DNA from 2 places in the Clostridium sp. Marseille-Q7071 genome. Region 1 is predicted to be linked to the other one. Evidence: a T-box and tRNA genes for the amino acid it is inferred to sense, from the RefSeq annotation. Region 1 holds a T-box; the other holds one or more tRNA genes.

The links. A T-box is a leader RNA that pairs with one kind of tRNA and senses whether it is charged. The one in region 1 lies ahead of metG (methionine--tRNA ligase), so its partner is inferred to be a tRNA-Met.
Region 2: it has a tRNA-Met gene. The T-box ahead of metG (methionine--tRNA ligase) is inferred to sense a tRNA for this amino acid. The anticodon was not compared.

What each region holds. Positions count from the first base shown of each region.
Region 1 is NZ_CBCOPR010000001.1:390,487-407,488, reverse strand. Features, by position in the region: gene ACWPW7_RS01800 (H-type small acid-soluble spore protein) at 73-261, opposite strand; gene ACWPW7_RS01795 (nucleoside recognition domain-containing protein) at 557-1,132, shown strand; gene ACWPW7_RS01790 (spore maturation protein) at 1,230-1,751, shown strand; gene ACWPW7_RS01785 (MATE family efflux transporter) at 1,978-3,351, opposite strand; gene ACWPW7_RS01780 (ABC transporter permease) at 3,568-4,485, shown strand; gene ACWPW7_RS01775 (hypothetical protein) at 4,501-4,923, shown strand; gene ACWPW7_RS01770 (hypothetical protein) at 4,920-6,134, shown strand; gene ACWPW7_RS01765 (hypothetical protein) at 6,277-7,899, shown strand; T-box leader at 8,034-8,279, shown strand; gene metG (methionine--tRNA ligase) at 8,414-10,348, shown strand; gene rbr (rubrerythrin) at 10,873-11,460, shown strand; gene ACWPW7_RS01750 (histidinol phosphate phosphatase) at 11,659-12,432, opposite strand; gene gltS (sodium/glutamate symporter) at 12,744-13,928, opposite strand; gene ACWPW7_RS01740 (DUF445 family protein) at 14,186-15,700, shown strand; gene ACWPW7_RS01735 (TatD family hydrolase) at 15,722-16,486, shown strand; gene ACWPW7_RS01730 (3D domain-containing protein) at 16,919-17,002, shown strand, end outside.
Region 2 is NZ_CBCOPR010000001.1:983,907-1,000,908, forward strand. Features, by position in the region: gene ACWPW7_RS04560 (putative polysaccharide biosynthesis protein) at 1-1,258, shown strand, start outside; gene ACWPW7_RS04565 (bifunctional methyltransferase/pyrophosphohydrolase YabN) at 1,296-2,741, shown strand; gene ACWPW7_RS04570 (HU family DNA-binding protein) at 2,880-3,155, shown strand; gene ACWPW7_RS04575 (RNA-binding S4 domain-containing protein) at 3,514-3,774, shown strand; gene yabP (sporulation protein YabP) at 3,868-4,161, shown strand; gene yabQ (spore cortex biosynthesis protein YabQ) at 4,179-4,559, shown strand; gene ACWPW7_RS04590 (FtsB family cell division protein) at 4,703-4,984, shown strand; gene ACWPW7_RS04595 (S1 domain-containing RNA-binding protein) at 5,059-5,472, shown strand; tRNA gene ACWPW7_RS04600 (tRNA-Leu) at 5,657-5,745, shown strand; tRNA gene ACWPW7_RS04605 (tRNA-Met) at 5,751-5,826, shown strand; tRNA gene ACWPW7_RS04610 (tRNA-Met) at 5,831-5,907, shown strand; tRNA gene ACWPW7_RS04615 (tRNA-Leu) at 5,968-6,056, shown strand; tRNA gene ACWPW7_RS04620 (tRNA-Met) at 6,061-6,136, shown strand; tRNA gene ACWPW7_RS04625 (tRNA-Leu) at 6,196-6,284, shown strand; tRNA gene ACWPW7_RS04630 (tRNA-Met) at 6,289-6,364, shown strand; tRNA gene ACWPW7_RS04635 (tRNA-Met) at 6,519-6,594, shown strand; tRNA gene ACWPW7_RS04640 (tRNA-Met) at 6,749-6,824, shown strand; tRNA gene ACWPW7_RS04645 (tRNA-Met) at 6,829-6,905, shown strand; gene spoIIE (stage II sporulation protein E) at 7,628-10,030, shown strand; gene tilS (tRNA lysidine(34) synthetase TilS) at 10,199-11,575, shown strand; gene hpt (hypoxanthine phosphoribosyltransferase) at 11,583-12,122, shown strand; gene ftsH (ATP-dependent zinc metalloprotease FtsH) at 12,239-14,185, shown strand; gene ACWPW7_RS04670 (thioesterase family protein) at 14,380-14,769, shown strand; gene ACWPW7_RS04675 (formate--tetrahydrofolate ligase) at 14,834-16,504, shown strand; gene ACWPW7_RS04680 (acyl-CoA carboxylase subunit beta) at 16,797-17,002, shown strand, end outside.

The DNA of each region.
Region 1 (17,002 bases):
TTCTTAATAAAATGTTAGCATTGCATAGCATTAATTTCAAGTTAAAAATAAGTTTAATTAATAATTTATATACTATAAAATATTATTTTCTTCACATAATTTACGAATAGGAACTACATAAGTTTCTAATATATCTAAGTCTATAATTTTAGCTATTTCTTGCTTAGTATTTATATGATTTATCCAAACTATATGGTTATTAAAATATACAGGGATATTTTCATTAGATTCTTGAATTTCTAAAAGCCTACTAGTATCCATCTATGAATTCCTCCTATAAATTTAAAGTTTCATTTATAACTTAAACAACGGATATGTTTATAATTTTAAATAAAAATTAATATTTAAAAATAAAAAAATTGTGGATGCTTCGTACTAAAGTTCATAATAGTATAATTTACATTAACTTTTTACATATTATAAAAGTTTGTACAAAGTGAAATTTTATAGTTCCATTCTTCATATATATTATTAATCTATTAATAAAAGTGTGCAGGTTATACGACTAAATGTTGCATTATAGATTAGAAAAATTAATTTTATGGAGGGAATTTGCATGATAAATGTAATATGGTTTCTTATACTAGCTATAGGTATAGGATTCGGCATATTAAATGGAGATGGAGAGATAGTTTCTAAAGCAATAGTATCAACTACTTCTTCAACAGTAGACTTAGTAATTGGACTTGTTGGAATGATGTGTCTGTGGTGTGGAGTTATGAAAATAGCAGAGAAAAGTGGACTAACCTCAAAACTTTCTAGAGTATTGACTCCTATATTAAAACTAATATTCAGAGATGCAGGTAAAGATGAAAAAGTAATGGGAGCTATAGCTATGAATCTTACTGCTAATATGTTTGGGCTTGGAAATGCTGCTACACCTTTTGGTATAAAAGCTATGGAGGAGATGGACAGACTAAATGTGGAGAAAGGTAGAGCCACCAATGACATGGTATTATTCCTAATTTTAAATGCCGCTTGTATTCAGTTTATTCCTACAACAGTGATATCTATAAGAGCAGCAGCAAACTCTCAAAATCCTGGAGCAATAATTTTGGCTGCTTTTATTACAACATTTTGTGCATCTATAATAGGGATAGTTCTTTGTAAACTACTGCAAAAGCATTTTTAAAGAATAAGATTAATTTTATTTATCACCTATATAGATTTATATATGACTTTAAATTATTAATTAAAATAAGGAGAGTACTATGGATGTGAGAGCCTTAATTCAATATATAATAAAAGCTATTATCCCTATAATAATAATTTTAATTACAACCTATGGAATTTCTAAAAAGGTTAAAGTATATGAGTGTTTCATAGAAGGTGCAAAAGATGGAATAGGAATTTGTGTTAGAATATTTCCCTATCTTTTAGCAATGCTTTTAGCTATTAATGTATTTAGAGCATCAGGAGCTATGAATTTTTTAATTTCATTAATAAAGCCTGCAGTAGATGTAGTAGGAGTACCACCGGAGGTCGTACCTTTAGTTTTAATGAAACCTCTATCAGGAAGCGGAGCTATAGGAATTTTTACAGATATCGTAAAAGAGTATGGGCCAGATAGCTTTATAGGTACTTGTGCTTCTATAATTATGGGGTCTACAGAAACAATATTTTATACTTTAGCAGTTTATTATGGAGCAGTACAAATTAAAAAGATAAGACATACCTTATGGGTGGCAGTATTAGTAGATATATGTGCAGTACTTATAGCAGTAAATGTAGCAAAGTTTATAATATACTAAAATCGTTCATTCTTAATTATTAGTCCTTAGTTTTATAAGTTGATATATTATTATAAGATCAAAATAAATTAAATAAGCACCTCTAAATATTTTAGAGGTGCACTGATTTACACATCCTAAAAAATCTGTTTTGTATTATGACAATTAGCTCACAGCCTTGAAGGATTACTCTATTTCATATAACTTAAAAGGATTTAAGTTGATTAGGTGTGTCTATAAATTTTTATCAAATATTCTGCGTTGATTCAATAGGGTATTCTTTTATTAGACTATTAAATTTTCTTTTATAAGCAATATAAATTAGTACAGCATCAACTATCCATTGAATTACACAAATCCACCAAAAGTATGTTACTGAGCTTTGAGTTATATAAATGAAGTAAAATACTAATGGTAATCTAATACACCATCCTGTAAATAGAGATACCTTAAATGGTATTTTTGTATTACCTATTCCTTTTAGAGCGCCTCCATATATCATGGAAATTGCCATACTAGGCTGTTGAAGTGCTGCTATCATTAAGCATTTAGCACCTAAGGAAATAACTTCAGCTTCACTACTATTTATAAATAGACCAATCAAAAATTTAGGCATAATTATAAACAATGAAGCTGTACAAATCATTGAAATTAATCCTAAAATTGCACAGTTATAAGCGTATTTCATGGCACCTTTGTAATCTTTTTCACCATATTTATTTCCAACAATTGTCGTACATGCTACAGCAAATCCCCAGCCAGGCATATAAGATAGTGATTCTAGAGTTGAGGTTATTGTATTAGCAGAGAAAGCAACAGTTCCTAGCCTCATTATCATAAAAGTTGTAAATAACCTACTAATACTAAAAGCACCTTCTTGAAGTGATGCAGGTATAGACAACTTAAATAAGGTTTTAGTCTTTTCTATAGTTAAGGATTTTAAATATTTAAATTTAATTTTAATCTTAGACTTTTTAAAGGTATAGTATGTAGAAAATAAAAATCCACAAATTTGAGCAGTTATAGTTGCTAATGCAGCACCAGTAACTCCTAATTCAGGAGCGCCAAACTTACCAAAAATTAGTATATAGTCTAAAGTCATGTTTATTAATATTACTATGAAGGATGTTATAAGAGGAATTTTTGTATTTCCATAAGCTCTTTGTATTGCTGAGTAAAGGCTAGTTATCATATTAAATACAATTCCAAAACAAACAATTCTTATATATCTCATAGCAATTTCTAGGACCTCAGGTTCACAACCGGCAGCAGTTAAGAGTTGTTTAGAAAAAATAAAAATTATAACAGTACAAATTATGCTAATTATAGTACCTACTACAAACCCAATAGTAGCATATTCCTCAGCAGTATCATATTCTTTAGCACCATAACGTCTTGCTACAATAGAGGTTATGGCAATAGATACACCCATAGCTATAAAAATATTAGCAAAGGTATATAATATTTCTCCAGAAATGCCAACAGTACTAACGGCTATTTGTCCTCCATATTGTCCAATCATAAGAGTATCTAAAACCCAAACCATCATGTATAAAACCATTTCTCCAACGGCAGGCAGTGCAATGGTAAGTACACTTTTAACTTCTTTTTTGTTTAACATATAATTACCTCCCCCCTTTTAAATATCAACGTTACTTAATTATATCAGAAGCAAATTATACTGTTAATAACAAATGACAAAATAACAATATTTTTGTTATTATTATGAATATTATTAATAATTAGTAAATTAATTCTATATTTATTAAAAAATATGTAGAATATGGTATAACATATTTTAAAGAGGCGGGTATTTTAAACTTTAGGGGGAGAGTTTATGAAAGAATTAAAAAAGAAAGATTTTGAGGTTGTTGGTTGTAAGATTAAAGAAAAAGAAATAATGGGGGAGAGGAATTTAAGTTATTGGCAAAGTGTAAAAATAAAATTTTTAAAAAATAAATTTGCAATTTTAGCTACAATTATTTTATTAGCTGTAATTTTAATGACCATTTTTTCTCCGCTTTTTACAAAATTTGATTACTTCGAACCTGTTAAAGAGAAAAATTTAAGGCCAAATAGTATTCATTATTTTGGTACTACTGATGAAGGAAGAGATATTTTTGCAGGTGTATGGCAGGGAGCTAGAAGTTCATTAGGTATTAGTTTTATTATAGCATTTTTAAACTTATCTATAGGAATAGTTTATGGAGGTATTTGCAGCTTTTATGGTGGTATTATTGACGACATAATAATGAGAATACTAGAAATAGTAACAAGTGTGCCACTTATTGTAATAATAACGCTAATGTATCTTATTTTAGGACCTGGGCCTTTAAGTTTGATTCTTGCTATGACAATTAATGGATGGGGAAATGTTGCAAGGGTGATTAGAGGACAGCTATTACAAATAAAGGAACAGGAATATGTTTTAGCTGCAAAAGCATTAGGCGCTAGTACTTCTAGAATTATCTGTAATCATTTAATTAGAAATGTAATTAGCGTAGCAATAGTTACTATAACTATGGAAATTCCTAACGTAATTATACTAGAAGGATTATTAAGTTACGTTGGATTTGGTATGAGATATCCTCTATTAAGTTGGGGATCACTTATGTATAATACAGGGTTTTCACTTATGTTTTATCCATATCAAGTATTTATTCCAGCTTCTATTATGACCATAACTATAATTTGCTTTAATGTTATAGGGGATGTTTTAAGAGATGCATTAAATCCTCAAGAATCCATATTGTGATAGGGGGGATAAAGTATGAAAAGAAAGAGTTTCTATACTGCAGTTATATTAATATTTGTATGTATATTTGCATTTCATTATTATCTAAACTATAGGGAAGCAATTAAACCACCTTCAGAAGTATGGGCAAAGGAAGTATTAATATCTAAAGGAGATATTAAGCAATATCCTGCTTTAACTGGGTATAATGATAATTATATTGTTATTCACCAGAACGGAGATGATATAAAAGTAATAATAGTAGACAAGCTAGGTAAAGTGTTAAAGAAAAGTAATTTTAAAGCAGATGGGAAAGAACCTAGAGATTTAGGAGTGATTACTGATAATAAAAATATATATATTACCTATATGCTAACAGATATGTATTATAATACAGTAAAAATTTTAAAATTAAATGATAACTTAGAATTAATAGAAAAAAACAAATTGATAAGATGAGAAGTAAACTTGATCTATCAGAAAATATATTATGTATTTTTTATGATGATCATATAGAATTTATTGATTTTCTTAAAAATTCTTCTTCTAAAATTAATTTAAATAATAAAGCAGAGATGCCTACAAGTATTCCTTATAAAGATAAATATTTAATAACATATATATCTGATAGAAGTGCATATAAGTATTTTTTTATAGATAAAAATGGACAAACAACTGAACCTAAAATTGCATTTGATGTACAGGGTGGATCTAATTCTTCTTTCATTTCAAATACTATTACTTATAAAGAAAATGATATATATGCAATTGTAGAGTATGTATATAAGAGTACAGAATATACTGTAAAAAACTTCAAATTTTCATTAGATAAAAATGATCTTTATATAAGTGATTTTAGGTTAATGGAAAATTTTAGTGATAATATAGATGAAATGAGGAAATTTAATGTAGATGTAACTAGTTTAGCTAATTATCCAAATCAAGAGGGAATGATTCTAGGGAGTTGTGGAAGAAAGGTTTTTAAGATGAAAGAACAACCTGATATAGTGGAAATTTCTATTGAAGATAATGAAAATTCAATAGGTGGACGTTTTGATGATAAATATGGCGCTGTTGTAAAAAATCCTGTATCAAATAGTAGGAATAACTCTATTTACCCTGTTAGCTATAAAAATGCAATAGTATTTTGTGAACCTATAGGAGATGATAGAAGCAATGTATATATTACTTCAAAAGATGAACAATTTAAATTAGTTAATAATAAGAGTAGAATACTAAGTGAAGCTGTTTCTTCACTTATAAGTACTTCTGAAAGTACACTTTTTGGCATGGCTTATTTAGTGATTTATGGTTCATTATGGATTATACCATCTCTTTCTTTAATCTCTCTTATTTCAATAATCGAATTTAAATTTAATAAAACTATAAGAAAGATATTATTTATATTTACTTATAGTTTAGCTTATCTATTAAAGCTTTATTTTATAAATAAACTATTCTATGTTAACCAAGCGATGCTTATACCATCTTTTTTTAGCTTAAATGTGGGCATAGCATGTACATTATTAATTAGCTTAGTTTGCTTAAGTTATGGATATAAAAGCTATAGTGAGAATTTAGATTATAATGTAATTGTACTAAGTTTCTCAAAGCCAATATTAATAGACTCACTTTTAACTTTAATATTATTTGTTGGTTTTATTATGTAAAAACATAATCTTTATATTGTAAGATATGGCTATTATATAAAGAAACTAAGATTGTTATTGAATATTAAGATAAAAGAAAAATTCTTATTGGAAATTTATATATAATTGTATACTTTAGAACTATAGAAAGTAGAGGGTATATGTGAAGAGGGGAAAATTTTACACAATTGTAGTTGGGATAATTATAGCTATATTTTGTTTTCACTATAGTTTAAATTATAAAGAAGCTATAAAGCCACCAAGTGAAAAATGGGGTAAGGAAGTATTTTTGTCACAAGGAAACATAACAGAGTTTCCAGATATAATTGAATATAAGGGCAATTATGTGGTTGCCCATCAAGATAGTGATAGTATCAAGGTAATGCTAATAGATAAATTAGGGAAAAAAATTAAAGAGTCTCAATTTATAGCGTCTGATAGTGAACCAAGAGATATTGATATTATTACAGACAATAAGAATATTTATATAAACTTCTTATTAACAGGTGCTGATAAAAACACTATTGAAATATTAAAGTTAGATGATGATTTAAATCTAGTAGACAAAACAAGTATAAAAAATGTAATTAATAAAACAAAAGTTTCAGAAAATATAGTAGCAGTTTTTTATGATGGATATGTTGAAATAAGGGATTATTTAATAAACAAAGTTTCTAGAGTTAATATAGATGATAATATAAAGTTATCGGTAAGTGCAAAATATAAGAATAAATATCTACTTGGTTATATGATGGGGTTGGATGAATTTTACTACATTTGGATAGAAGATGGTAAAGTTACAGAACCTAAACTAGGTGGAAATTTAGTTGAAATCTCAAAGGTAAAATTTAGAAATGCTACAATGGCAATTGATGAAGAAAATGTTTATGTTTTAATAGAGTATATATTTCAAGGTAAGGAATTTGGATTTAACCTTTTGAATTTTCCTGTCAACAGTGAAAAAGCTAGCCATTATGGACCATTTGGAGTAAAAATAGGAACAGATAAAAATAAAATTGCTTCGGATTATGATGTTGATATAGGTACTGTAGCTACCTATGGTGAAGAGCTAGGTACATTTTTAGTTAGTACTAGTAGAACAGCAGAAAAATTAAAAAGACAAACAGATATAGTTAAGATGAAAATATCAAAAGATAAAAAGGATATGTCTGGTGAAGTTTTGTATAGAGGAGACTTTAAAGAACCATTATCAAGAAGTAAAAAAGTATCTATAAATCCAGTAAATTATAAAGATTCAGTAATTTTTATTGATTCTGTTGAAGAAGGTAAAGCAAAACTTTATATTACGTCAAAAAATCCGAAGTTTATAAGTGAAAATTCTGGGAATAGAAAAGAGGAAGCAATAAATGCATTTATTCAAACTTTAGAAGGAATGTTTTTCGGAGCTGTTTATATAGTTTCTATGGGACTTATATGGATTATACCAGGTATGTCTATAGTATCTATTGTAGCTCTTATAGAATATAAGTTGAGTAAAAGGCTAAGAAAAATAATGTATTTTGTGATATATGGTATTATTTTTACTATAAAATTTTATTTTATAAATAAAGCTTTTCACATTAGTAGAGTAAATTTCTTACCTAGTTATTATAATAGTGTTGTTGGCTTTTTATGTATGTTTACCATAAGCCTACTTTGTGCTCTATATGGATATGGCAAATATAAAAAAGATTTAGAACACAATGTTATAGCATTAAGAATTCCATCTGCATTGATTGTTGACAGCATTGTAACTTTAATGTTATATATAAGCTTTATAAAATAGTAAATACATTTAATATAGTATATAGTTATTAGGGCAATAGTTATAAAAGGCAAATGAGGTACTTTGGAAAATACTTAAAATTTTTATTATATTGACATAAAAACTACTTTATCATATCATAATAGTAATAATAATATAATGCTATGAAAAGAAGAGTAATAAAGTTAAGTGTTTTAAAGAGAGCTAGATTAGGTGAAAGCTAGTAGCATGAAGCTTTATGAATATGGCCTTGGAGCAGACCTTTTGAGCAAGAGCAAGGGAGGTACGGTAGCAACCGATATATTGCAGGGTGATAAAAGCTTTTTGCCAGTCACTTAATGAGGTACTTATTGTGAAATAAGTATAAAATAGAGTGGTAACACGTATATAACGTCTCTATATGGAAAAATTTCCATATAGAGACTTTTTTATTATAAAATTATAAAAAAGAGATTAGTAATTAATTTCTTTTTCAATTTGAATCTCTTAAAAGGTAGAGTGAAAGTTTATATTTTAAAATACAGGAGGTAAAAGCATGAGCAAAAAACCATATTATATTACTACACCAATTTATTATCCATCTGCAAATCTTCATATAGGAAATACTTATACAACTGTTGCAGCAGATGCTTTAGCAAGATTTAAAAGGTTAACAGGCCATGAGGTAATGTTTTTAACAGGAACAGATGAGCATGGTCAAAAATTACAAAGAATAGCTGAGGAAAAAGGCGTTACACCAATAGAATATATTGATGAAATTGTAGCAGGGATAAAAGAACTGTGGAACATTATGGATATAAAATATGATAAATTTATAAGAACTACTGAGGATTATCATAAAAAAGCAGTTCAAAAAATATTTAATCAACTTCATGAGCAAGGAGATATTTATAAAAGCTCTTATGAGGGATGGTATTGTACTCCTTGTGAGTCTTTCTGGACAGAAACACAATTATCTAATGGAAACTGCCCAGACTGTGGAAGACCAGTTGAAAAAGCTAAGGAAGAGGCATATTTCTTTAAAATGTCTAAGTATGCGGATAAATTACTTGAGTACATAGAAGCTCATCCGGAATTTATTCAACCAGAATCAAGAAAAAATGAAATGGTTAATAACTTTTTAAAGCCAGGGTTACAAGACCTTTGTGTATCAAGAACTTCATTTACTTGGGGAATTCCAGTAGAGTTTGATCCAAGTCATGTTATATATGTATGGATTGATGCGCTTTCAAACTATATAACTGCATTAGGATATAATAGTGAAGACACAGAGCTTTATAATAAATTTTGGCCAGCGGATGTTCATTTAATCGGTAAGGATATATTAAGATTCCATACTATTTACTGGCCTATAATGCTTATGGCTTTAGGATTACCGTTACCTAAACAGGTATTTGGCCATGGATGGTTATTAGTTGATGGAGGCAAAATGTCTAAATCTAAAGGTAACGTAGTAGATCCAGTAGTACTTGTTAATCATTTTGGAGTAGATGCTGTTAGATATTATTTACTACATGAAATACCATTTGGTTCAGATGGCTTATTTAATAATGAAATATTTATTAAGAAAACAAATTCAGATTTAGCTAATGATCTTGGAAATCTAGTTTCAAGAACAGCTACAATGATAGAGAAATATTTTAATGGAGTAATACCTTCACCAGATATTAAAGAAGCCGTAGATGAAGAGTTAATTTCATTAGCACTTGAAACACCTATATTAGTTGAGAAAGCTATAGAAGAATTAAATATATCTAATGCTTTAGATCATGTATGGACATTAATAAGAAGAACAAATAAATATATAGATGAAACAACTCCATGGATACTTGGAAAGGATGAGGAACAAAAGCCAAGACTTGCAACAGTTTTATATAATTTAGCAGAGTCATTAAGAATAGCTTCTGTATTAATATCATCTTTCTTACCAAGTACAAGTGAAAAAATTAATAGCCAATTAAATATTACAGAAACAACATGGGAAAGCTTATCATCATTTAATGGAACAAAATCAGGAGTTAAAGTTTCTAAGGGAGAAGTGATGTTCCCAAGAATAGATGTGGAAGCTAAAATAGCTGAATTGGATAAGATATCTGAAGAAGCTAAAAAAGCAACTGAAGCACCAGTAATGGAGCCTATAAAAGAAGAAATCACAATTGATGACTTTGATAAAATAGATTTAAGAGTTGTTAAGGTTATAGAGTGTGAACCTATTAAAAAAGCTAAAAAATTACTTAAACTAAAGGTAGATCTAGGTGGAGAAATTCGTCAAGTTGTATCAGGAATAGCAATGAACTACAAACCAGAAGAATTAATAGGTAAAAATGTGGTATTAGTTGCTAATCTAAAACCAGTAACTTTAAGAGGAGAATTATCCCAAGGTATGATATTATGTGCAGCAACGGATGATGATAGTAAGTTATTTACAGTAGATCCAGGCCAACTGCCAACAGGTAGTATAGTAAGATAAGTTATCTGAAAGAAAATAAGAAGTTAAATATGTTAGTCTATTTTATATAAGATAAGGCACTAGGTTCCACTCATAGCGTTGCTATGGTTAAGTTCTGACAAGTTAGTATAATGCAAAACAAGATAACATAATGACCTATTATTTTTCAAGATATTTAAAATAAAAAGAGCGTAATAATTATAACGTTATAATTATTACGCTCTTTTTATTTTATCTTGCACTATATTAATATGTCATTATTTTAAAAAAATTATGAATACGGAAAAGTACAGCATGCAAATATCATAACTCTTATTTTATAAAAGTTTATTGACGTATAAAAGTAGATTATTTAGGGTAACACGTAATTGCTGAAGTACTTTGAAAAAAAAAGTTTTTATAATATTTGGAAAATATAGAAAAAAATATATTTATTTGTTACACTTATTGTATAAAGGTTCAATTACCAAATTAATTCATTATGAATTAATTTTGAGCTTTTAGGTAAAAATATGAAATGAGAAATTTTGAAGGAGTGTTGTTTTATGAAAAGTTTAGTTGGAAGCAGAACGGCGGATAATTTAGCTAAAGCTTTTGCAGGAGAATCTCAAGCTAGAAATAGGTATACTTATTATGCTAACATAGCACGTAAAGAAGGACATATGCATATTGCTGCAATATTTGAAGAAACAGCAGATAATGAAAGAGCTCATGCTAAGGTTTTTTTTAATCTATTAACAGAAGGATTAGGAAAAGCTCACATAAAGGTTGATGCAGAATACCCTATAGGAGTGGGAAATACATTACAAAATCTTGAATATGCAGCAGAAGGTGAGAAAGAAGAGTGGGGTACAGCATATCCTGAGTTTGCTAAAATTGCTAAAGAAGAAGGATATCCTGAAGTTGAGTTTGCTTTTAACCATATAATAGAGGTTGAAAAAGCTCATGAACAAAGATATTTAGATTTAATGAATGCGCTAAGAGAAGGTAGATTATATAAAAGAGAAGAGAAACAATATTGGAAATGTAGAAATTGTGGATATATACATGAAGGGGATGAAGCGCCTAAAGTTTGTCCTGCTTGTAAACATCCACAGGGATATTTCGAAATTATGTATGATACTAAAGCTTAGATAAGGCATCTTTAAAAAAATAACTAGTCAGTATACTAGTCTATTTTCCATCACACTGCGTCAACAGAACTTACTCATAGCTTAAACTATGAGCGAAACTTGTTTCTTTGTCTGACCTTTGACTAGTTATTTTATTTCAGATGCCTAAATTCATAATTGACGATAGTTACTTTAAATAATTTAGAAAAGGTGTGATTATTAGTCACACCTTTTTATGTATTCAGCTTTTCTTTCCTTATAGTATATAGGAACTAGTCCTACATACTCACAAACTTGTAGAGCTTGTTCAAAATTTAAACCAATAGACGATGGAATATGAGCATCAGAACCTATAGTTACATATTTCCCTCCAAGTTCCTTATATCTCTTATAAATATCTATAAGATTTTTAGTACTTAGCGAATTATTTAACCGTTTTGTGTTTATTTCTAAAGAGATTTCGTGAGATAAACACAATTTTATAATCTCATCTATATGATCACTATATTCATTATAATATAGCTCTTTATCTTCATAAGGGCAATATCTTGAGATAAAGTCTATATGAGCTAAAGTATTTATATAATTATGAGTTTTTATAGAGTTTATCATATCTTCAAAATAAAGTGAGAATATTTCTTTTTTACTTTTTTCTTTATATAATGACTGATTAAAAGCATCTATTCCATTTACTGAATGTTGAGAACCTATTATTTGGTCAAAGGGATGACAGGAAATTAGTTCATTTTCTTTCTGATAGTCCATATCCATTCCTAATTCTATGCCTATTAATATATTATTACTTCTATAAGAATTATAGCATTTAAAATATTCTTTTAAATCTACTTTAAATTTTGTTTTATCAGGATAATTTAAATCTATATGATCTGTTATAACTATTCCTAAGTTTAAATTTTTAGCTGAATTAATAGCATCCTTTATATTCATCTTTGAATCACTAGAAAAATCAGTATGAATATGAGTATCAAACATATTTGCACCATCCTTAAAACATATTAATTACATTATATCAGTAAAAATATAAGAAGAATATAGTGCTAATAATCTACAGCTTCTTTAATACACATGATATGCAGTTTACTGTAGAAGATTGATAAATTGTTAAAACCTATTGAAAACAATAATAATTTGATATCTTTGATTTGAGATTCTTTTAGATGTCTTATTTTAAATCTTTAGTTAAAAAGACATGATAAAAATCATGTCTTTTGCAAAGTACATTCAAAAATTTAAAAAAGTGAAAAATTTAAAAAATTTAAAAAATAAGCATATACTGGAATTAATTAACTAAAAAGGTTTACAAAGAGAGTTATTACCAATGAATTTGAAAAGTCTACAAGAAAAGCACCTACTACTGGGAGTATAAAAAATGCTTTTGGTGAAGCTCCATACTTTGAAGTTATAGCTTCCATGTTTGCCACTCCATTTGGTGTAGCACCCATTCCAAATCCACAATGGCCTGCTGCCATAACAGCTGCATCATAATCTTGTCCCATAAGCCTAAAGGTTATAAAGTAAGCAAATATAGCCATTAATATTGCTTGCCCAATAAGTAAAATTAGTAGTGGACCTGCTGTGCTTTTTAATTCCCATAGTTGTAAATTTATAAGTGCCATTGATAAAAACACATTTAAACTTATATTGCCAATAATATCTGCACATTTTGAGTTAATTTTCCATTTACCTGTACCTTCTCCTGTATTTAATATTATCGCTGCTACAATCATAGCATCAATGTATGCAGGTAAAGTAATACCTATTTTAGTGAAAATCATTTCTAAGATAGTTCCAAGACCCATAGATATAAAGATAATAGAAGTAGTTTTAAATAATTCTTCGTAATTTACTTTTTCTTTAATCTCTGTATCTGTTGCTACAAAAGCATCAGCATTGTTTTTTAGTTTATTTTTATTAATTAAATTTTTAGCAATAGGTCCACCGATTAAGCTACCACATATAAGTCCAAAAGTAGCAGCTGCCGCAGCTGTAGTTGTTGCACCAGCTAGACCATAGTTAGATTCAAATAATGCCCCCCAAGTTGCACCAGTACCATGTCCACCGGTCATTGTTATTGAACCAGATATAAGTCCTAATAATGGGCTCACTCCTATAGCTTTAGAAAGAAAAACACCAAGTATATCTTGGAATATTACTAATGATAAAGCTGCAATAAAAAATAATCCAACTTGAATTCCACCTTGTTTTATAAGTTTAAAACTTGCTCCAAGGCCTATAGTAGTGAAGAAAGCAAGCATAAAAGGATTCTGTAAAGTTGAATCTAAAGATATGGTCATTATATTGCTTTCAGTAAGTATTAAATTTAATATGGCAAAAATAAGACCGCCTACTACTGGTGAAGGTATACAAAATTTTTCTAGAATAGTTACCTTAGTTTTTATCCATCTACCTATGTAGTAGACAACTATTGCTAAGGCTAAAGTTTGAATCATGTCCAATTTTAACGTCATAATAATTTCCCCCTAGTAATTAATTATTTATATAGATAACTTCATATTTTGAATTATATAATAATATTTAAAATTTAGTCAAATAGATTTTTTTAACATGTAGCCATCATACATATATCGACAGTAATTATATTTACTATAATACCATTTCGAATTAATCAGAAAATTTATCATATTAAGTGCCTATATCTTAAGAGTTATGTTATTATATTTTGTATATTGAATTATGATTTTATATATTAAAAGGGAGTGAAGAAATGAAGTATATTATTGGATCAATGGTAGGTGCAGTAATAGGATATTTAACTAATTGGTTAGCTATAAAAATGTTGTTTAGACCTCATAAGGAATTAAGAATAGGTAGTTTTAAAATACCTTTTACCCCAGGGCTTATTCCTAAAGAGAAAGAAAGAATATCAAAAAGTGTAGGAGAAACAGTAGGAGATCATTTACTAACTAAAGAAACAATATTAGAAGCTCTTTGTAACGAAAATATAAATGAGGGAATTTCTAATTATGTAGGAGAGAAGTTTAAAGAATTACAGAGTAGCGATATCACAATCGAGGATAAAGCAAAAGAGCTGCTAAATGAAAACTATAATAAAATCTATTATGGAATAAGAGATAGCTTATCTAAATCTTTATTAGAGAATGTTAGAAGTATAGAATTTAAAAAAGGAATTTGTGAAGCTATAACTATAGAAATTAAAAATAAACTTAAAAATAATCCTAAGGAGTTTTTAGGTAATAATGTTTATAATACTGTAAAAGGAAGTTTAATAGCTAAGAGCAAAGGTTATATAGATAGTGATGAGTTAAAGAGAAGCATTGAAAAAGTATTAAATGATAAGATGAAAGACTTAGATAATTGCGATAAGTCATTAAATGACATTATACCTAAAGGATTGACAAGCAATTTAAAAATCTATACATATAATAAAAGATATGATATTTCATCTTATATTAAGACAGGGATAAAGAGCGAGAAAGCAGAAGCCAAGATAAAAGATATAATAACTGAAGTTTTAAGTGGAATGAGCCCTATGATTGCTATGTTTATTAAATCAGATAGTATATATGAAAAAATAGTTAATGGAGCAGAAGAATTGCTTTCACAAGAACAAAACATTACTGATATAGTAATGGTAATAAACGATATTGTAGACAAAATTTTGGAAACAAAATTAAGCGAGATAGTTAATAATACATCTAAAGAAGGCAAAGATTCTGCTGTTGAAACTATATCTAATTTTTTCATAGAACAATTAAAGGAAAGTAATATAGTAGAAAATTTATTAAATAAATTAGAAGAGAAATTTTGCAGTATGGAAACTTTAGAAGAAGTACTGAAAAATATGGACTTTTCTTATGATGAAGTTATTAATAATATGGTAATAAAAATTGTGGACAACACTGTATATAAAGAAGAATTTGTGGACAAAATTAAAGCTATAATTGAATATGGACTTAATAGCGTGGTTAAAAAATCATCAAGAAGTTTATTAATAAATACCAATGGGGAAACAGTAAATAAACTTTCCAAAGTATTAATAGACCTATATAAGAAATTCATAGATAATAAAGCACCGCAGCTTATTGAGCGCTTTAATATAGCTAGAATTATAGAGGATAAAATAAATAGTTTTGATGTGATGTTCGTAGAAAAGTTAATATTGGATATTGCAAGTAAAGAGCTTAAGGCTATTACATGGCTAGGTGCATTATTAGGCGGGATAATGGGATTATTATCACCACTACTTTCATCATTATAAACAAAGGGAGAGGTAGGAAAAATGATATTTGATTCACATGCACATTATGATGATAAAGCTTTTAATAAAGATAGAGAAAATATTATAAAAGATATACAAGAAAAAGGAGTTATAGGGGTTTTAAACTGCGGTTCAGATTTAAGAGGGGTTAAAATTTCTGTTGATCTTTCTAATAAATATGAATTTATGTATGCTGCTATAGGTATACATCCTTCCTATGCGGACATTGTAAATGAAGAATTAATTGAGGAGTTTAGAAAAATATCTAAAAATTCTAAAGTTAAAGCTATAGGAGAAATAGGACTGGATTATTATTGGGAAGAAAATCCTGAAAAAGAAGTTCAGAAAAAGGCATTTAGAATGCAAATGGAACTTGCAAAAGAATTAAATTTGCCTGTAGTTATTCATGATAGAGAGGCACATAAGGATACTTTAGATATACTAAAGGAATATCCTGAAGTTAAGGGGGTAGTCCACTGCTTTTCAGGCAGTGTAGAATTTGCAAGAGAGTGCTTGAAATTAGGATACTATATAGGTGTAACAGGAGTAGTTACATTTAAAAATGCAAAAGTAATAAAGGAAGTTGTTAAAGAAGTCCCTTTAGATAGATTACTTGTTGAAACAGACTGTCCTTATATGGCGCCTGCACCTTATAGAGGAAAGAGAAATCAATCCGATTATATAGAATATATAATAGAAAAGATAATGGAAATTAAAAATTTAAATAGAGAATCCGTGGAAATAAATACCATAAATAACACTAAAAGGTTGTTTAATATAAAATAATAGGGTATAATACGAATATATAAAATCCATTTTGTTGAAAAAAGTTCCTAAAAATCACAAAAGAATAAGGAAATTCAGTGGAATTAATGGAGTTAAATGGTTTTTAATATATATAATTCTATGATTTCCATGAAAAAAGCAGCAGTAAAAATGTTAATAAATTATGAACAAATCTTATTTCAAAGTAATATTTATATAGTTTATTAAATATATTTAATCATAACATCATCAAAAAATATTTAATATGGTCTTCTACAAATCTACCCTTAAGGATTGATTTTTCTGCGATTATAAGTGCTGACCACATCATTGTAGGTATGTACACTACGTATGCTTACAGAATCAATTCAATGTAAAGATACTTGAAATTTGACACAATTGCAAAACTTAGGTTATAATTTCGAAGTACTCTTGTCTAAGGGAGGTAATTTTATGATTATGAATGCAAAACTGAAGTTGAATACTTATTTTTCAACTTGGCAGAAGGCACTATTTATAGTAATGTTAGTATTATTA
Region 2 (17,002 bases), 590 kb from region 1:
TATAGGATTTTTGGCTTCTTTTCTTATGATTTTCTTTTCGAAATCGATAATTCAAGGATTAAAATGGCATGAGAACTCATATATGTCTTTTATAATAATTTCTGTTGCTCCTATATTTGTATGCATTATGTGTACTTTTAGAGGTTTTTTTCAAGGGCTTCAAAATATGACATATACAGGAGTATCTCAGATAATTGAACAAATAGGCAGAGTTGGTGCAGGTGTATTATTTGCATATTTATTACTACCTAAAGGAATAGAATTTGCGGCAGGGGGAGCGGCTTTAGGTACAGTTGTAGGTGGTATATTAGGCAGTATATATTTAATCATAATCTACTATAGAAAGAGCAAATTTATGTATAAAGTTAAAAATATCGAGAGTAAGAGTATGATTTCAGAAATAGGAAAAGCAGCATTACCTATTTCATTAGGAGCAGCAGTAGGTACAGTAATGTCACTAATAGATTCTATAATAGTTCCTGAGAGAATGTTAAAAGCAGGTTTTTCTGTATCAGAAAGTGCGGTTTTATATGGTCAATTAACAGGAAAGGCAGTAACTCTTTCAAATGTACCTTTAGCACTTTCAGTGGCATTATGTGCATCTTTAGTACCTATTATTTCTGAGGCTTATAGTACAAATAGAACCTTTGAGTTAAATAGAAGAATAGAAATGGCTTTTAAACTATCCTTTGTTATTGCATTACCTTGTACAGCTGGATTATATTCTTTAGCAGCACCAATAATGCACTTAGTATTTATGAAAGATGTAGGTGGTTATAATATATTAAGACTAGTAGCTACTACAATACCTTTCATAGTAATAACACAGACTACTACAGCGTTATTACAAAGCGTAGGAGACTATTTAAAGCCTGTTTATAACCTTGCTATAGGTTGCATAGTAAAAGTAATAATAAGTTACTTGTTGATTCCTATGACCGTTATAAATATATATGGTGCAGTTATAGGGACATTATGTGGCTATATAGTTACGGTAATCTTAAATATGTTTCAAATTAAGAAAATATTTTCTGTTAAGCTAAGTTTATATGAAATTTTATTAAAGCCAGCAATAGCATCATTAATTATGATAATTGCAGTTGTGTTTACGTATAATAATGTCTATAATTATACAATAAGTAATGGAATATCGTGCTTATTAGCTATATTTGTAGGAGCATTAATATATACAATATTAATTATAGTACTTAAGATATTTACTGTAGAAGATATCAGAGGAAAGATTGTAAAGAACTAATTATATAAAAATGAGAAGAGTAGGGAGTGTGAAGCGAATGATTAAAATAGTAGGCTTAGGACCAGGTGCTAAGGAAGCACTTACAATTGGAACACTAGAACTTTTAAAAAGTGATTGTAAGGTACTGTTTAGAACAGAAAAACATCCAAATGTTGAGTATTTAAAATCTCTAGGAGTAACATTTGAAAGCTATGATTACATGTATGAAAAATTTGATAGCTTTGATGATGTTTACAATTCTATAGCTGAGGATATAATAGAAGAATATAGTCAGTGTAATAATATAGTTTATGCGGTACCAGGACATCCACTAGTAGCTGAAAAATCAGTTACGCTACTTATAAAATATTGTGATGAGAAGAATATTCCATATGAAATAATTCCAGCAGTAAGTTTTATAGATGCTGTTATGGAAACTTTAAAATTAGATCCTATTGATGGAATAAAAATAATAGATGCATTTGATATTAAGAATCAAATATTAGATAAAAGAGCAGGACTTATAATAACTCAAGTTTATAATCAACTTATAGCTTCAGAAACAAAATTATCACTACTTGAATATTATAATGATGAAACGGAAATATATTTTATAAGAGCAGCAGGAGTTAAGGAAATAGAAAATGTTAGAAAGATAAAGCTTTTCGAGCTTGATAGACAACAGGATATAGACTATCTAACTTCAATTTATATTCCAAAAAATTTAGAAGAAACCAAAGATTTTTTTGACTTACTTAAGGTGATGGAAACTTTAAGAGGGGAAGAGGGATGTCCGTGGGATTTAGAACAAACTCATAAATCACTAAAGAGAAATTTAGTTGAAGAATGTTATGAGGTTTTAGAAGCAATTGATGAAGGAGATGATTTTAAGCTTACAGAAGAACTAGGAGATGTATTATTTCAAATAGTTTTTCATGCACAACTAGGTAAAGAAGAAGGATATTTTAACATAAATGATATAGTTAAAATTATAACAGAAAAAATGATAAGACGTCATCCTCATATTTTTGGGGATATTAAAATTAATAATACTAGCGAAGTTTTAGATAGTTGGGATAAAATTAAGAAAAAAGAAAATGATTTTAAAACTTATACTGAAGAATTGAAGCATATACCTAAAAATTTACCTGCACTTTTAAGAGCAGATAAGGTTCAAGCTAAAGCTGCAAAGGTAGGTTTTGACTGGAAAGATCCTAAACCAGCTATGGAAAAAGTGCTAGAAGAATTAAATGAAATTAAAGATGTATATAATGGTAAAAATGAGGCAAAAATACTAGAAGAAGTAGGAGATTTAATATTTGCTTCAGTAAATGTTGCAAGACTTCTTGACATAGACCCAGAAATTGCATTAAATTATACTATAGATAAATTTATTAAGCGTTTTAAGTTTATAGAAGATTCTGCTCAAATTAAAGGAGTGGATCTCATGACTATGACGCTTGATGAAATGGATCAGTTATGGAATGAAGCAAAGAAGAAATAATTTATTACTTTTATGTTAAAACTATAATTGATTAGAAGGAATTTAAAAAACATTGAAGAATATGCTATCTTATATTCAAGATATCTAATAGAATTTATGAATGTAGAAGCGTTTTTAAAAGATTAAGGAGGTACAATAGTGAATAAATCAGAATTAATCACAAGCATGGCTGAGAAATCAGGTTTAACTAAAAAGGAAACAGAGGTTGCTTTAAAAGCGTTCATAGAGAGCGTTGAAGAAGCTCTAGGAAAGGGAGAAAAAGTTCAATTAGTTGGATTTGGAACTTTCGAAACTAGAGAAAGAGCTGCTAGAATGGGAAGAAATCCAAGAACTAAAGAAGAAATAGAAATTCCTGCTTCAAAAGCACCCGTTTTCAAAGCAGGAAAAGAATTTAAAGACATAGTTAATAAATAGTCTTATTTTACTTATTAAAAAGCCTGGATTTATTCTAGGTTTTTTTTATTAAAGACATCTTCAAAAATAGCTAACTAGTATTTAAGTATATGTTATGTCATACTTTACTATAAGATTACAAAGATAGTCTCACTATTTTTAAGAGTCAGCTATTTATGTGATATAAAATATCCTCAGAATATTTGAATAGTTATTTTGTTTGAGATGATAATAGTGTATTACAAATCATTTAAGGTTATAATTATATTTGAATAATAAAGTTTATATAATATTTTAAAGAATTTAATTATTTTGGAATTATTTATAGTTATAAATTTAAAAGTATAAATTTGAATAAAATATATTTGGGGTGATGGCTATGAGACTTGATAAGTATTTAAAGGTGTCAAGGATAATTAAGAGAAGAACAGTTGCAAAAGAAGTTTGTGAAAGTGGTAGGGTTTCAATAAATGGTAAAGTTGCTAAGGCAGGAACGGTAGTAAAAGAAGGCGATATCATTGAAATTCAATTTGCAACTCAAGTATTAACAGCAAAAATAGTGAATATAGCAAATCATGTAACTAAAGAAAATGCTAAAACTATGTATGAAATAATATCAGGGGAAGAAGATAAGGAATAATTACTTCTTCTTAAATTGCTTTTCTTTGCATATATTTTTCTTAAAGAAATATTATTTATTAGGAATACTTTTAATATATGCAAGGAGGGTTTTATGGATAACAAAGAAACCAAGATAGAAGATAGAAAAAGTTATTTAACTTTAGATTCAAGGAAAAAGATGGCAATTGACGGAGTTGAGGAAATTGTAAGCTTTAATGATGAACAAATCCTTTTAAATACAGTTCTTGGTTCTATGGATATAAGAGGAGAAAATTTAAAAATGAATAAACTAGATGTACAAAATGGAGATGTAATGATAAGTGGAAAAATAAGTTATATTGTATATACCAGTGATGAAAAAAAATCTAGAAAGGGAAAAGGCATTCTTTCAAGGCTTTTTAGGTAAGTATCATGCTGTTTACAATGGAACAACAAATAATATTATTTGCATTTAGTTTATTGAGTGGAGTTTTAATAGGCGTTCTCTTTGATATTTATAGAATTATAAGAGGATTTGAAGATGTTGGTGCGATTATAACTATAATTCAAGATGTTTTATTTTGGATTGCTACAGGATTTATTGTGTTTATATTTATGATGTACACAAGCTATGCATATATGAGCTTTAATGTTTTTGTATATGTAAGTATAGGATTATTTGTATATATTAAACTAATTAGTAAGATATTTATAAACGTACTTCACAACGTATTATTGGCTATTGGAAAGGTATTAAGAGTAATATTTAATACATTGTCTTATCCTGTAAGATTTTGTTTATACAAAATAATAAGAAAAAGTTAAAAATTAATGTAAAATACCTTGAACAAATGAACAATTCAAATTAAAATATACTTATGAGTTTAACATGAGTAGTTATATTTTAATATAATAACTATTGAATAATAAGTTGTTATACTCATTCTATGTGGAGGGTGAGTTGTATAATGAAAAATAGAAAAATCAAAAACTTATTATTATCTCTATTAATTGTTTATGTTTCTTATATTTTCATAAATCAGCAGAAGATAATGCATAGACAAAAGGTTGAATTTGAAACCTACACTGTGGAGTTAGAAAAAGTGCAAGAAGAAAACAAAAAATTACAGGATGAAGTGCAGTTATCAAAGACTGATAAGTATATTGAGAAACTTGCAAGAGAAAAATTAGGACTTATTAAAGAGGGTGAAACTCCTGTAATCAATAACAGTGTAAAAGAAGATAAGTGATCTGTGTTATGTTTAACATAACTTGATATATAACATAATAATTAAAACATTATTTAAGGAGGAATCTTTTTAATATGACCTTAAAGGCTGGAAGTATTGTAGAAGGTAAAGTGGTTAATATCACTAATTTTGGTGCTTTTGTTGAAGTGGAAGGAAAAACAGGACTTGTTCACATTTCAGAAGTATCAGACGTCTTTGTAAAAGACGTAAGAGATCATCTAAAAGAAGAAGACGTTGTTAAGGTGAAGGTTATTTCAGTTGATGACAACGGAAAAATGAGCTTATCTATAAAACAAGCAGGAGTGCCAAAAAAATCAGTAAAACCTGTGGAAATAGACTGGGAAAAAGAGAAAGGAAAAACTGGTGGCTCTTCATTTGAAGATAGAATGTCTAAGTTCCTAAAAGACAGTGAAGAAAGATTTCAGGATTTAAAAAGACACCAAGATAATAAAGGACGCGGATATAGTAGAAAAAGTTCAAATTATTAATATAAATTTAGAGAGTGCTAAATTTTTGGCACTCTTTTAATTATATTAGTGGTCTAATATAGTTAAGTTTTAATAAAACTGCAAAAATATATAAGTTTATTATAAAAAAAAGTGTTGACAATATATAGACCTTAAACTATAATAAATATTGTCGCTGAAAGATGCGCACAATAATGTATAACCTGCTGAAGTGGCGGAACAGGCAGACGCACAGGACTTAAAATCCTGCGGTGGTTAAACACCGTACCGGTTCGATTCCGGTCTTCAGCACCAAATATCGCGGGGTGGAGCAGCTGGTAGCTCGTCGGGCTCATAACCCGAAGGTCGTAGGTTCAAGTCCTATCCCCGCAACCAACATGGCGGAATAGCTCAGCTGGCTAGAGCATTCGGTTCATACCCGAAGTGTCGTAGGTTCAAGTCCTATTTCCGCTACCATAACCTTATAATTAATTTAAGGTTAAAATATTTTATATTACATATACTATAGTCAGAAATGCTGAAGTGGCGGAACAGGCAGACGCACAGGACTTAAAATCCTGCGGTGGTTAAACACCGTACCGGTTCGATTCCGGTCTTCAGCACCAATATCGCGGGGTGGAGCAGCTGGTAGCTCGTCGGGCTCATAACCCGAAGGTCGTAGGTTCAAGTCCTGCCCCCGCAACCATTAATTTATGGATGACAAGAGTTTAGCACTATGTAAAGTCAGTTTAAATTAAATAACCTGCTGAAGTGGCGGAACAGGCAGACGCACAGGACTTAAAATCCTGCGGTGGTTAAACACCGTACCGGTTCGATTCCGGTCTTCAGCACCAATATCGCGGGGTGGAGCAGCTGGTAGCTCGTCGGGCTCATAACCCGAAGGTCGTAGGTTCAAGTCCTGCCCCCGCAACCATTAATTTATGGATGGCAAGAGTTAAGTATTATATAAGGTCAATTTAAATTAAATAATCTGCTGAAGTGGCGGAACGGGTAGATGGACAGGATTTAAAATCCTGCGGTGGTTAAACACCGTACCAATTCGATTCCAATTTTCAGCACCAAAATATCGCGGGGTGGAGCAGCTGGTAGCTCGTCGGGCTCATAACCCGAAGGTCGTAGGTTCAAGTCCTGCCCCCGCAACCATTAATTTATGGATGGCAAGAGTTAAGTATTATATAAGGTCAATTTAAATTAAATAATCTGCTGAAGTGGCGGAACGGGTAGATGGACAGGATTTAAAATCCTGCGGTGGTTAAACACCGTACCAATTCGATTCCAATTTTCAGCACCAAAATATCGCGGGGTGGAGCAGCTGGTAGCTCGTCGGGCTCATAACCCGAAGGTCGTAGGTTCAAGTCCTGCCCCCGCAACCAACATGGCGGAATAGCTCAGCTGGCTAGAGCATTCGGTTCATACCCGGAGTGTCGTAGGTTCAAGTCCTATTTCCGCTACCATAAAGGCTTACAACTTAGTTGTAAGCTTTTTTATTATGTGAAAAACTAAATATAATAATTGATTATTATATTTATTAGTAATACTTTTAAAATATGACTAGAAGTTAGAGATTCTATCCAGTGATAACTTTAAGATTTTGATTATATAATTTTAATTAGCAAAACTATAGAGTTCTACAATGGACAATTGACAATTATGGTGGAAATTAATTCTTACAAATTAATTTCTTCAAATAGATTTTTCAATAAAAGTGACTGCGTCACTTTGAAAAGAAATAAATTTAGACCTTCTCTTATATAAGAGAAGGTCTAATAATTCCCCATCCTCAATTGTATAAAGTAGAAATTCAAATAATTCAATAACATAATTATCAGCACTATATTATCAATTCAATAAAATATTCCATTTATTATAATAAAAATTCTTTCAAATTTTATTATAAAGTTATCCATAACGACAGCTTTAACTATAAAAGTTATCAACATATTGAAAAATAAAAATATAAGAATTGTGGATAAAAAAATATAGTAATACTTTGAAAATAGTAGATTATGGTATAAAATGGTAACTGTGCAGAGGGAAAAACTTCTTGTTATAAAATGGTAAAAATATACAGTTTGATGTCATAAAGATTTTATAACTTCATTCCATTAAATGACATTTATTTCCAGACTCCTTTGTTACAATTAACTTACAAATTTAAGGGGTAGGTGGTTATAAAATGCAATATGGTGCAGAGATAATTCCATATAAAAGAATTAAAAATACAAAAGAAAAACAAATTAAAGAAGAACAAAGTAGTAGAAAACTGATTATAAAAGCAGGAGTATTGTTTTTTTTATGTTTTTTCATTAGCAGAACAATGATTATAAACAATACAGCACCATTTGGGATTGCATTTTTATTAGTTATACTAATGAAAGAAGACAATAAAATATCTTTATTATCTGCTTTTGGCAGCTTACTAGGGTATATTACTATGCAGAGCTATGTTAAAGACATAAATATGTATTTTGTATTGGTTCCATTGCTAACTTTTGTTTCTATGGTTATAGGAGATACTGTAGAAAGTAAGTTAAAAAAAGCTGTACTAGCTATTACTGTTACCATATCAGTTTTTGCCTATAATATTTTAATAAATCAATATGGTTTTTCAGTATCTTTGATTTCAACCTTTACAAATATTTTTTGTATCTTCCCAATATATTTTATTCTGCATATAAGTAATTCATGCTTTGAAGAATTAAAAACAAAACATTTATTTAGTAATGAAGAAATAATTTGTATGTCCTTATTATTTTCAGTAGTTGTAGCAGGAACTTGGGGAATTAAAATATTTAACATTTCTCTTACAAATGTATTGGCATTGGCAGTAGTAATAATATTTAGCTACATAAGTGGAAGTGCAATAGGCGCTACATCAGGGATAGCTATGGGTGCTATTGTAGGAATGAGCAATGAATATTTATTATTATATGTGACTGTATTAGGAATTTGTGGGCTTGTAGCAGGAGCTTTTAAAGATGCTGGAAGGATATTTGTTTCATTAGCATTTTTAGTGACCTTTGCTATAGTTAAAGTTTATATGTCAACTTCTAATATGGCAATTTCAAATAGCTTTATTATAATAGAAGGAATTTTGTCAGTAGGTATATTTTTAATGATACCTAATAATATATATGAACGTATATCAGCAGAGATAAATTCTGAAAAGAAAAAGCAAAGTTTAGATAGAAATTATTTAAATAATATAAGAAATATGTATTTAGGAAGACTTGATAATTTTTCAGATGTACTTGCAAATATGTCAAAAATACTAACTAACTTAGTAGATAATGATAAGCTTACACTTCAAAGTAAAAGTAGTGCCTTGGTAGAAAACTTAGCAAGTAGAGTATGTAATGATTGTAATACTAATTGTATATGCTGGGCTAGAGAACATCATGTAACTTATAGTGCATTTGCTGAACTTATAGAAAATGAGCAGAAAAAAATAAATAAATTTCCATTTGAATTAGAAAGGAAGTGTCTTAGAAAAGGTGCATTAATAAGAAATGTTGAGGATGTGGTAAATAAGCATATTATAAGTGAAATGTGGAGAACTAGATTAAGTGAAGGCAGGGAACTTTTAGCAAGTCAAATAAACAATATGGCTCAATCTGTTCAAGAATTAGTGAAAGATTTTAATGAAGACATTAAAGTGGATGGAGAAGTGGAAAGAGACATAATAAAATTATTTGATAAAAATGATATAGAATATGATGATGTATTTTCCATTGAAGATAAAAAAGGTAGGTTAATAATTAGGATCTCATCATCAGAGTATGCTTCAATTGATATGTATGGGAAAGAAATTCTTCCTATAATTAATGAAGCTGTGGAAAAAAATATGATTATTAATGACGATGCATGTTATATAAATCCTGAAACTAATAAATGTACTATTGTTTTAGAAGAAGCACCTAAGTTTAAAGTGGTAACTCATGTAGCTAAGGCAAGCAAAGAAGGATTTAATATACATGGAGATAGCTTTAGCTTTGGCAAATATGCTAATGGCAATTATATGATGCTTATTAGTGATGGTATGGGGTCAGGGCCACAAGCTGGACGAGAAAGTGAAGCAGCAGTAGAATTAATAGAAAAATTTACTCATGCAGGGTTTAGTAAAACTACAGCTATAAATACAGTAAATTCTATTATGACTTTAAAATTTTGTGAGGAGGAGAAATTTTCAACAGTAGATTTAAGTAGCATAGATTTATATACAGGAGAAGTAGACTTTATGAAGGTAGGGGCGGTTGCTAGTTTCATAAAATCTGATGACACCATTGATATAATAAAATCTAAAAGTTTACCAATAGGTGTGCTTGATAAAGCTGATATAGAAAGACATAAAAAATCTGTATCCCATGGTGATTTAGTAGTAATGGTAAGTGATGGTGTGCTTGATGTAGAGCCTTCGGGAAGAGTAGATTGGATTTTAGATTATATGATAAGAAATGATGATATAAATATAGGTGATTTAGCAGAAGGAATAATAGAGGAGGCGAAGAAGATAAGTAAAAATAAGGTTAGGGATGATATGACTGTATTGGTATCAAAAGTGTACAACCTATATAGTTAGATTATAAAAATGAAGAATTGTAAAGTGGGTAATTTTTACATTTCTTCATTTTTTTATAGCTCTCAAATTTAACAAATTAGAAATATTTAATGATATTTTTCTTTTATTAAAGGGTAATATATGATAATATGAGGTAATGAATATCATATTCTAGGAAGTGGTAAAAAGTTGAAAGATAAAGTTTTAAAAACTATAGCCGAAAATAATATGATTAATGATGGTGATAGAATAATAATTGCATTATCTGGTGGACCAGATTCTATAACATTATTACATATTTTACATACTTTAAAGAATAAACTAAATATAACCATTTATGCAGCTCATGTAAATCATCTTTTAAGAGGAAAAGATGCATATAAAGATGAAGAGCTTTGCAAAAAATATTGTGATGAGCTAGGAATTTTATGCTTTTTTAAAAGGGTTGATATTAATCAATTAGCAAAAATAAAAAATATATCTCATGAGTTAGCTGGTAGAGAAGCCAGATATGAGTTTTTTGATGAACTTATGAAAAAATATAATTGTAATAAAATTGCTATTGCTCACAATTTAAATGATCAAGCAGAAACTGTATTAATGCGTATGATGAGAGGTGCAGGTATAGAGGGCTTAGTAGGGATTAGACCGGTTAGGGATAATATATTTATAAGGCCGCTTATTGAGATAACGAGAAAGGAAATTGAAAAATATTGTGAGGAAAATGAACTTCCAGCAGCGATAGATAAAACTAATTTTGAAAATATTTATGCTAGAAACAAAATTAGACTTGAACTTATTCCTTACATGGAAAATAATTTTAATAAAGATATAATTCATACCTTAAATAGAATGTCGAATATTATTAGGGAAGATAATGATTATCTTGAAGAAATATCTGATGAAATATTTAAAAAATACTGTTATAGAAAAGGTGATAGAGTTATAATATATAAAGATGCTTTTAAGGAACATAAAACTATTATCACAAGAGTATTAAGAAAAGCAATTCTTCAAGTTAAAGGTGATTTATATAATATCGAAAACAGTCACATTATTGACATAATTAAGCTTTATAATCAAAACACTGGAAAGACTATTATGTTACCTGATAGCTTAATGATTGATAATGTTTATAAAGATATACATATATATAAGGAAATGAAAAATTATAATACTAATATTTATGAAGTAATACCATTTAATGATGAGTTTTATTGTGAAAAGTTACATACAAAAATTATAACTAAAATTTTTCATAAGAATAATGATGTTAATCTAAAAGATTCTGATATGATAAAGTATTTTGATTTTGATAAAGTTAAAGATAATATAATATTAAGATATAGAAAAGATGGAGATAGATTTACATCTCTGGGGATGAAGGGAAGTAAGAAGCTGAAGGATTTATTTATTGACCTTAAAGTACCTAGGCATGAAAGAGATATTATTCCATTGATTTGCTTTGGAAATGAAATTGGATGGATAGTAGGTTATAGAATAAGTGAGAAATTTAAAGTTGACAATAATACAGAAAGAATTTTACAGATATGTATAGAAAGGTAGGAATTTTATGTATAATGATATAAAGGAAGTATTGTTAACAGAAGAGCAAATTAAAGAAAAAGTAAAAGAATTAGCAACTAGAATAAGTGAAGACTATAAAGGGAAAGATTTATTAGTGCTAGGAATATTAAAAGGTTCTGTAATATTTATGTCAGATCTTTTAAAAGAAATAAAAATACCTTGTATGATGGATTTTATGGCAGTATCTAGCTATGGAGCTTCATCAGAAAGCTCAGGTATAGTTAAAATACTGAAAGATCTAGATTTTGAGGTTAAAGGAAAACATGTATTAATAGTTGAGGATATAATTGACTCAGGAATTACATTAAAATATTTAATGAAATACTTAGGTGCTAGAAATCCTGAAAGTCTTGAAATAGCATGTTTATTAAATAAACCTGATAGAAGAAAAGAAGAAATGGAAGTTAAATACTTAGGATTTGACGTTCCAGATTATTTTTTAGTTGGATATGGATTAGATTATGCTGAAAAATACAGAAATTTACCATATGTAGCTATTTTAAAGGAAAGTGTATATAAAAAGTAGAAAAATTATAATGAGTTATTATTCACAATAAGATTTAATATTATATTCTTTATGATATAATATTTCATATGTTAGAATTTTAGAAAATCATAACTAGAAAGAGAGGGGGGCCTTTAGTGAAAAAATTTTCAAGTGCAACGGCCTGGTTGTTAGTTTTATTTCTTGTAATCTTTTCGGCATTAACACTATTTAAAGATGGTGGAAATGTAGCTAGGATTAGTGCTGATAAATTTGAAAAATATTGGAAAGAAGATAAAGTTAAAACCGCTACTATGAGTGAGGATAATGTAACAATAGTAGGGGAATTAGATGATGGAACACAATATCATACAGCTTTACCAAGAGATGACTTTAAAGATTTAAGAAAAGAAAATCCAAATAAAACTGCAGTGGTTGATTTTACACCACCAACAAGTATTCCATTCTGGATTCAAATGCTTCCAACATTCTTAATTATAATAATGCTTGTAGCATTTTGGGGAATGTTTATGCAACAGTCTGGTGGAGGTGGCGGTGGAAACCGTGGAGTTATGAATTTTGGTAAGAGTAGAGCCAAAATGGCTACACCAGATAAAAAGAAAGTTACATTTAAAGATGTAGCTGGTGAAGATGAAGAAAAAGAAGAATTAGAAGAAATTGTTGATTTCTTAAAAAATCCTAAGAGATATATGGAAGTAGGTGCAAGAATACCTAAAGGAGTTCTTTTGGTAGGACCTCCAGGAACAGGTAAAACATTACTTGCAAAAGCTGTAGCTGGAGAGGCAGGAGTGCCATTCTTTAGCATTTCTGGTTCTGACTTCGTTGAAATGTTCGTGGGAGTGGGAGCTTCAAGAGTAAGAGATTTATTTGAGCAAGCGAAGAAAAACTCTCCATGTATTATATTTATAGATGAGATTGATGCTGTAGGTAGACAAAGAGGAGCGGGACTTGGCGGAGGTCATGATGAAAGAGAACAAACTCTTAACCAATTACTTGTTGAAATGGATGGTTTCGGAGTAAATGAAGGAATTATCATGGTAGCTGCTACAAATAGACCTGACATACTGGATCCTGCACTTTTAAGACCAGGTAGATTTGATAGACAAATAGTTGTTGGAGCACCTGACGTTAAGGGTAGAGAAGAAATATTAAAAGTTCACTCAAGAAATAAGCCATTAGGACCAGATGTTAAGCTAGAAATATTAGCAAAGAGAACTCCAGGATTTACTGGAGCAGATATTGAAAACTTAATGAATGAAGCAGCATTATTAACTGTTAGAGGTAAAAAGAAAGTTATAACTATGGATATACTTGAAGAGGCAATTACAAGAGTTATAGCTGGACCAGAAAAAAAATCTAGAGTTATAAGCGAAAAGGATAAGAGATTAACTGCATATCATGAAGCAGGTCACGCAGTAGTATCTAAGTACTTACCAAATTCTTATGCTGTTCATGAAATAAGTATAATCCCTAGAGGTATGGCGGGAGGATATACATTACATCTTCCAGATGAAGATACGTCATATACTTCACGTTCTAAGCTTAAAGATGAAATGGTTGGACTTTTAGGTGGAAGAGTTGCAGAGGCTTTAATACTTAAAGAAATCAGCACAGGAGCTAAAAACGATATAGATAGAACCAGTTCTATAGCTAAAAAAATGGTTATGGAATATGGTATGAGTGAAAAATTAGGACCTATTTCCTTTGGAAAAGAACAAGGAGAAGTATTCTTAGGAAGAGATATCGGTCATTCAAGAGATTTTTCAGAAGAAGTAGCTTCTATGATAGATAAGGAAATAAGATCTTTAGTAGATGAAGCTTATAAAAGAGCTGAAACTATACTGAGTGAAAATGAAGATAAACTTCACGAAGTTGCTAAAGCACTTCTTGAAAAAGAAAAGCTTACTGCTGAAGAATTTAACGCAATTATGGATGGAAAAGGCTTGAAAGAGATTTCTGCTGATATTATTAAAGAAGAGACTCCAAAAGAAGAAAATACTTTAAATGAGGGTTTTAATCCAGGAGAAGTTAAATTACAAGTAGAAGAAGCAAAGATTGAAGACATAAAAAAAGAAGAAATATAGTGTAAACAAAAGAGTGTATGATGAGTTCGTGCACTCTTTTGTCTTTTTCATAGCTAATATAAAGAATAATAAAAAAATACGTACATTATTATATAAAAATAAAAAAATATACGTAATTTTTCAAAAGAATTATAGGACTAACTTTAGAGTTATGATATAATTATATTACCAAATTTATGTTAGGGGGTAGGTAAATGGAGAGTAAATTAAAGATAGGGCTAAATGCAATTATTGAAAAGATTGTAACAGAAGATGATACAGCACTTCATCATGGTTCAGGTACTCTAAAAGTGTATGCAACGCCTGCAATGATAGGCTTAATGGAAAATGCATCTAAAAATGCTATTGATTTATATTTAGAACCAGGAGATACAACTGTAGGAGTAGAGGTCAATGCGAAGCATATTAAGGCTACACCAATTGGGATGAAAGTAAAATGTGAAGCTGTAGTTAAAGATATTCAGGGAAAGAAAATAACTTTTTTAGTAAAAGCTTATGATGAAAATGGTTTAATTGGAGAAGGTACTCATTCAAGATATATAGTTAATATAGATAATTTCATAGGAAAACTTGATAATAAATAAGATTGTTGTACATAAAATATAATTGTACACAAAATTTTATATATGTAGATTGGAGGATATTGATATGAAAACAGATATAGAAATAGCTCAAAGTGCAAAAATGTTACCTATACTTAAAGTTGCAGAAAAAATAGGATTAACTGAGGACGATATTGAACTATACGGAAAATATAAAGGAAAAATATCTCTCAATGTATTAGAAAATAACAAGGATAAAGAAGACGGAAAACTTATACTAGTAACGGCTATAAATCCTACTCCAGCCGGTGAAGGAAAATCCACTGTTACTATAGGATTAGGTCAAGCTCTTTGTAACATGGGGAAAAATGCAGTAATAGCATTAAGAGAGCCTTCTTTAGGTCCTGTTTTTGGAGTAAAAGGAGGAGCTGCTGGTGGAGGATATGCTCAAGTAATTCCTATGGAAGATATAAACTTGCATTTTACTGGAGATATGCATGCAATTACAACAGCAAATAATCTTTTAAGTGCAGCTATAGATAATCATATTCATCAAGGAAATGAATTAAAAATAGATTCAAGAAGAATAGTATTTAAAAGGGTTCTAGACATGAATGATAGAGCGTTAAGGCAAGTAGTAGTGGGACTTGGTGGAACTCCAAATGGATTTACAAGAGAAGATGGATTTACAATAACAGTTGCTTCTGAAATAATGGCAATACTTTGTCTTTCAACAGACTTAATGGATTTGAAAGAAAGATTTGGGAAAATTCTTATAGCTTACAGCACAGAGGGACAACCTATATATTGTAAAGATTTAAATGTTCATGGTGCCATGGCTATGCTTATGAAAGATGCTGTTAAGCCTAACTTAGTTCAAACTTTAGATAATACACCAGCAATAATTCATGGTGGACCGTTTGCAAATATAGCACATGGATGTAATAGTATTTTAGCTACTAAGATGGCTTTAAAATTAGGTGATTACACTATAACAGAAGCTGGATTTGGTGCAGACTTAGGAGCAGAAAAGTTCTTTGATATTAAGTGTAGATATGGAAATCTAAAACCAAGTGCAGTAGTAATAGTAGCAACTATTCGTGCGCTTAAACATCATGGTGGGGTTAAAAAAGATAGTTTAAATACTCCAAATGTAGAAGCTCTTGCAAAAGGTATAGAAAATCTTGAAAAGCAAATAGAAAATGTTGAAAAGTTTGGTGTACCAGCAGTTGTAGCTATAAATAGATTTATAAGCGATAGTGAAGAAGAAATTAAATATATAGAAGAATTCTGTAAAAATAAAGGTGTAGAAGTTGCATTGACTGAAGTTTGGGGAAAAGGCGCAGAAGGTGGATTAGAACTTGCTGAAAAAGTGATAAAAACTATTGAAGAAAAAGAAAGTAATTTCCACGTATTATATGATGAAAAATTAACTATAAAAGAAAAAATGGAAACAATAGCTAAAGAGATATATGGAGCTGATGGAATTGAAATACTACCAGCAGCTAAAAAGCAAATATCTGACATAGAAAAAATAGGTTTGGATAAATTACCTATATGTGTAGCTAAAACACAAAATTCATTATCAGACAATCCAAATCTTCTTGGAAGGCCAACAGGATTCAAAGTTTCTGTAAAAGAAGTTAAGGTTTCTAATGGTGCAGGATTTATTGTTATATTAACAGGAACAATAATGACTATGCCAGGACTTCCCAAAATTCCAGCAGCAGCTAAAATAGATATAAAAGAAGATGGAACAATAGAAGGATTATTCTAGTATAAAAGAATAAATAATAATTAATAAAACCACTATAAGTATGTACTTATAGTGGTTTTATTAATATGCAAAGTATACTTTAAAATAACTAGTCATCTATTTTTCTTTTGAAATAAAGGAAAATAGAAAGAATATTAAAGGAAAAGAATGATTACACGTCAATTTATAATTGTTTTTTTTCAATACACAGAAAAATGAATTAAAACTTGCAACTTTTATGTACAAATGGGACTTTTTATGTTATTATTATGGCGGGGTAACAAAGAGTAATCTAAAGTCAGGAGGCAATGATATGGATAAACTTGATGTCTTTGATGAAATTAGACATAAAACACACCAAGGTGGTGGAACAGAAAAAGTTGAAATGCAGCACAACTTAAACAAAATAACTGCAAGAGAAAGAATTTTTAATATTTTAGATGAAGGTTCTTTTGTAGAGGTAGGAGCACTAATTGATAAAAATGGTGCAGGAGTTGTAACAGGACATGGAACTATAGA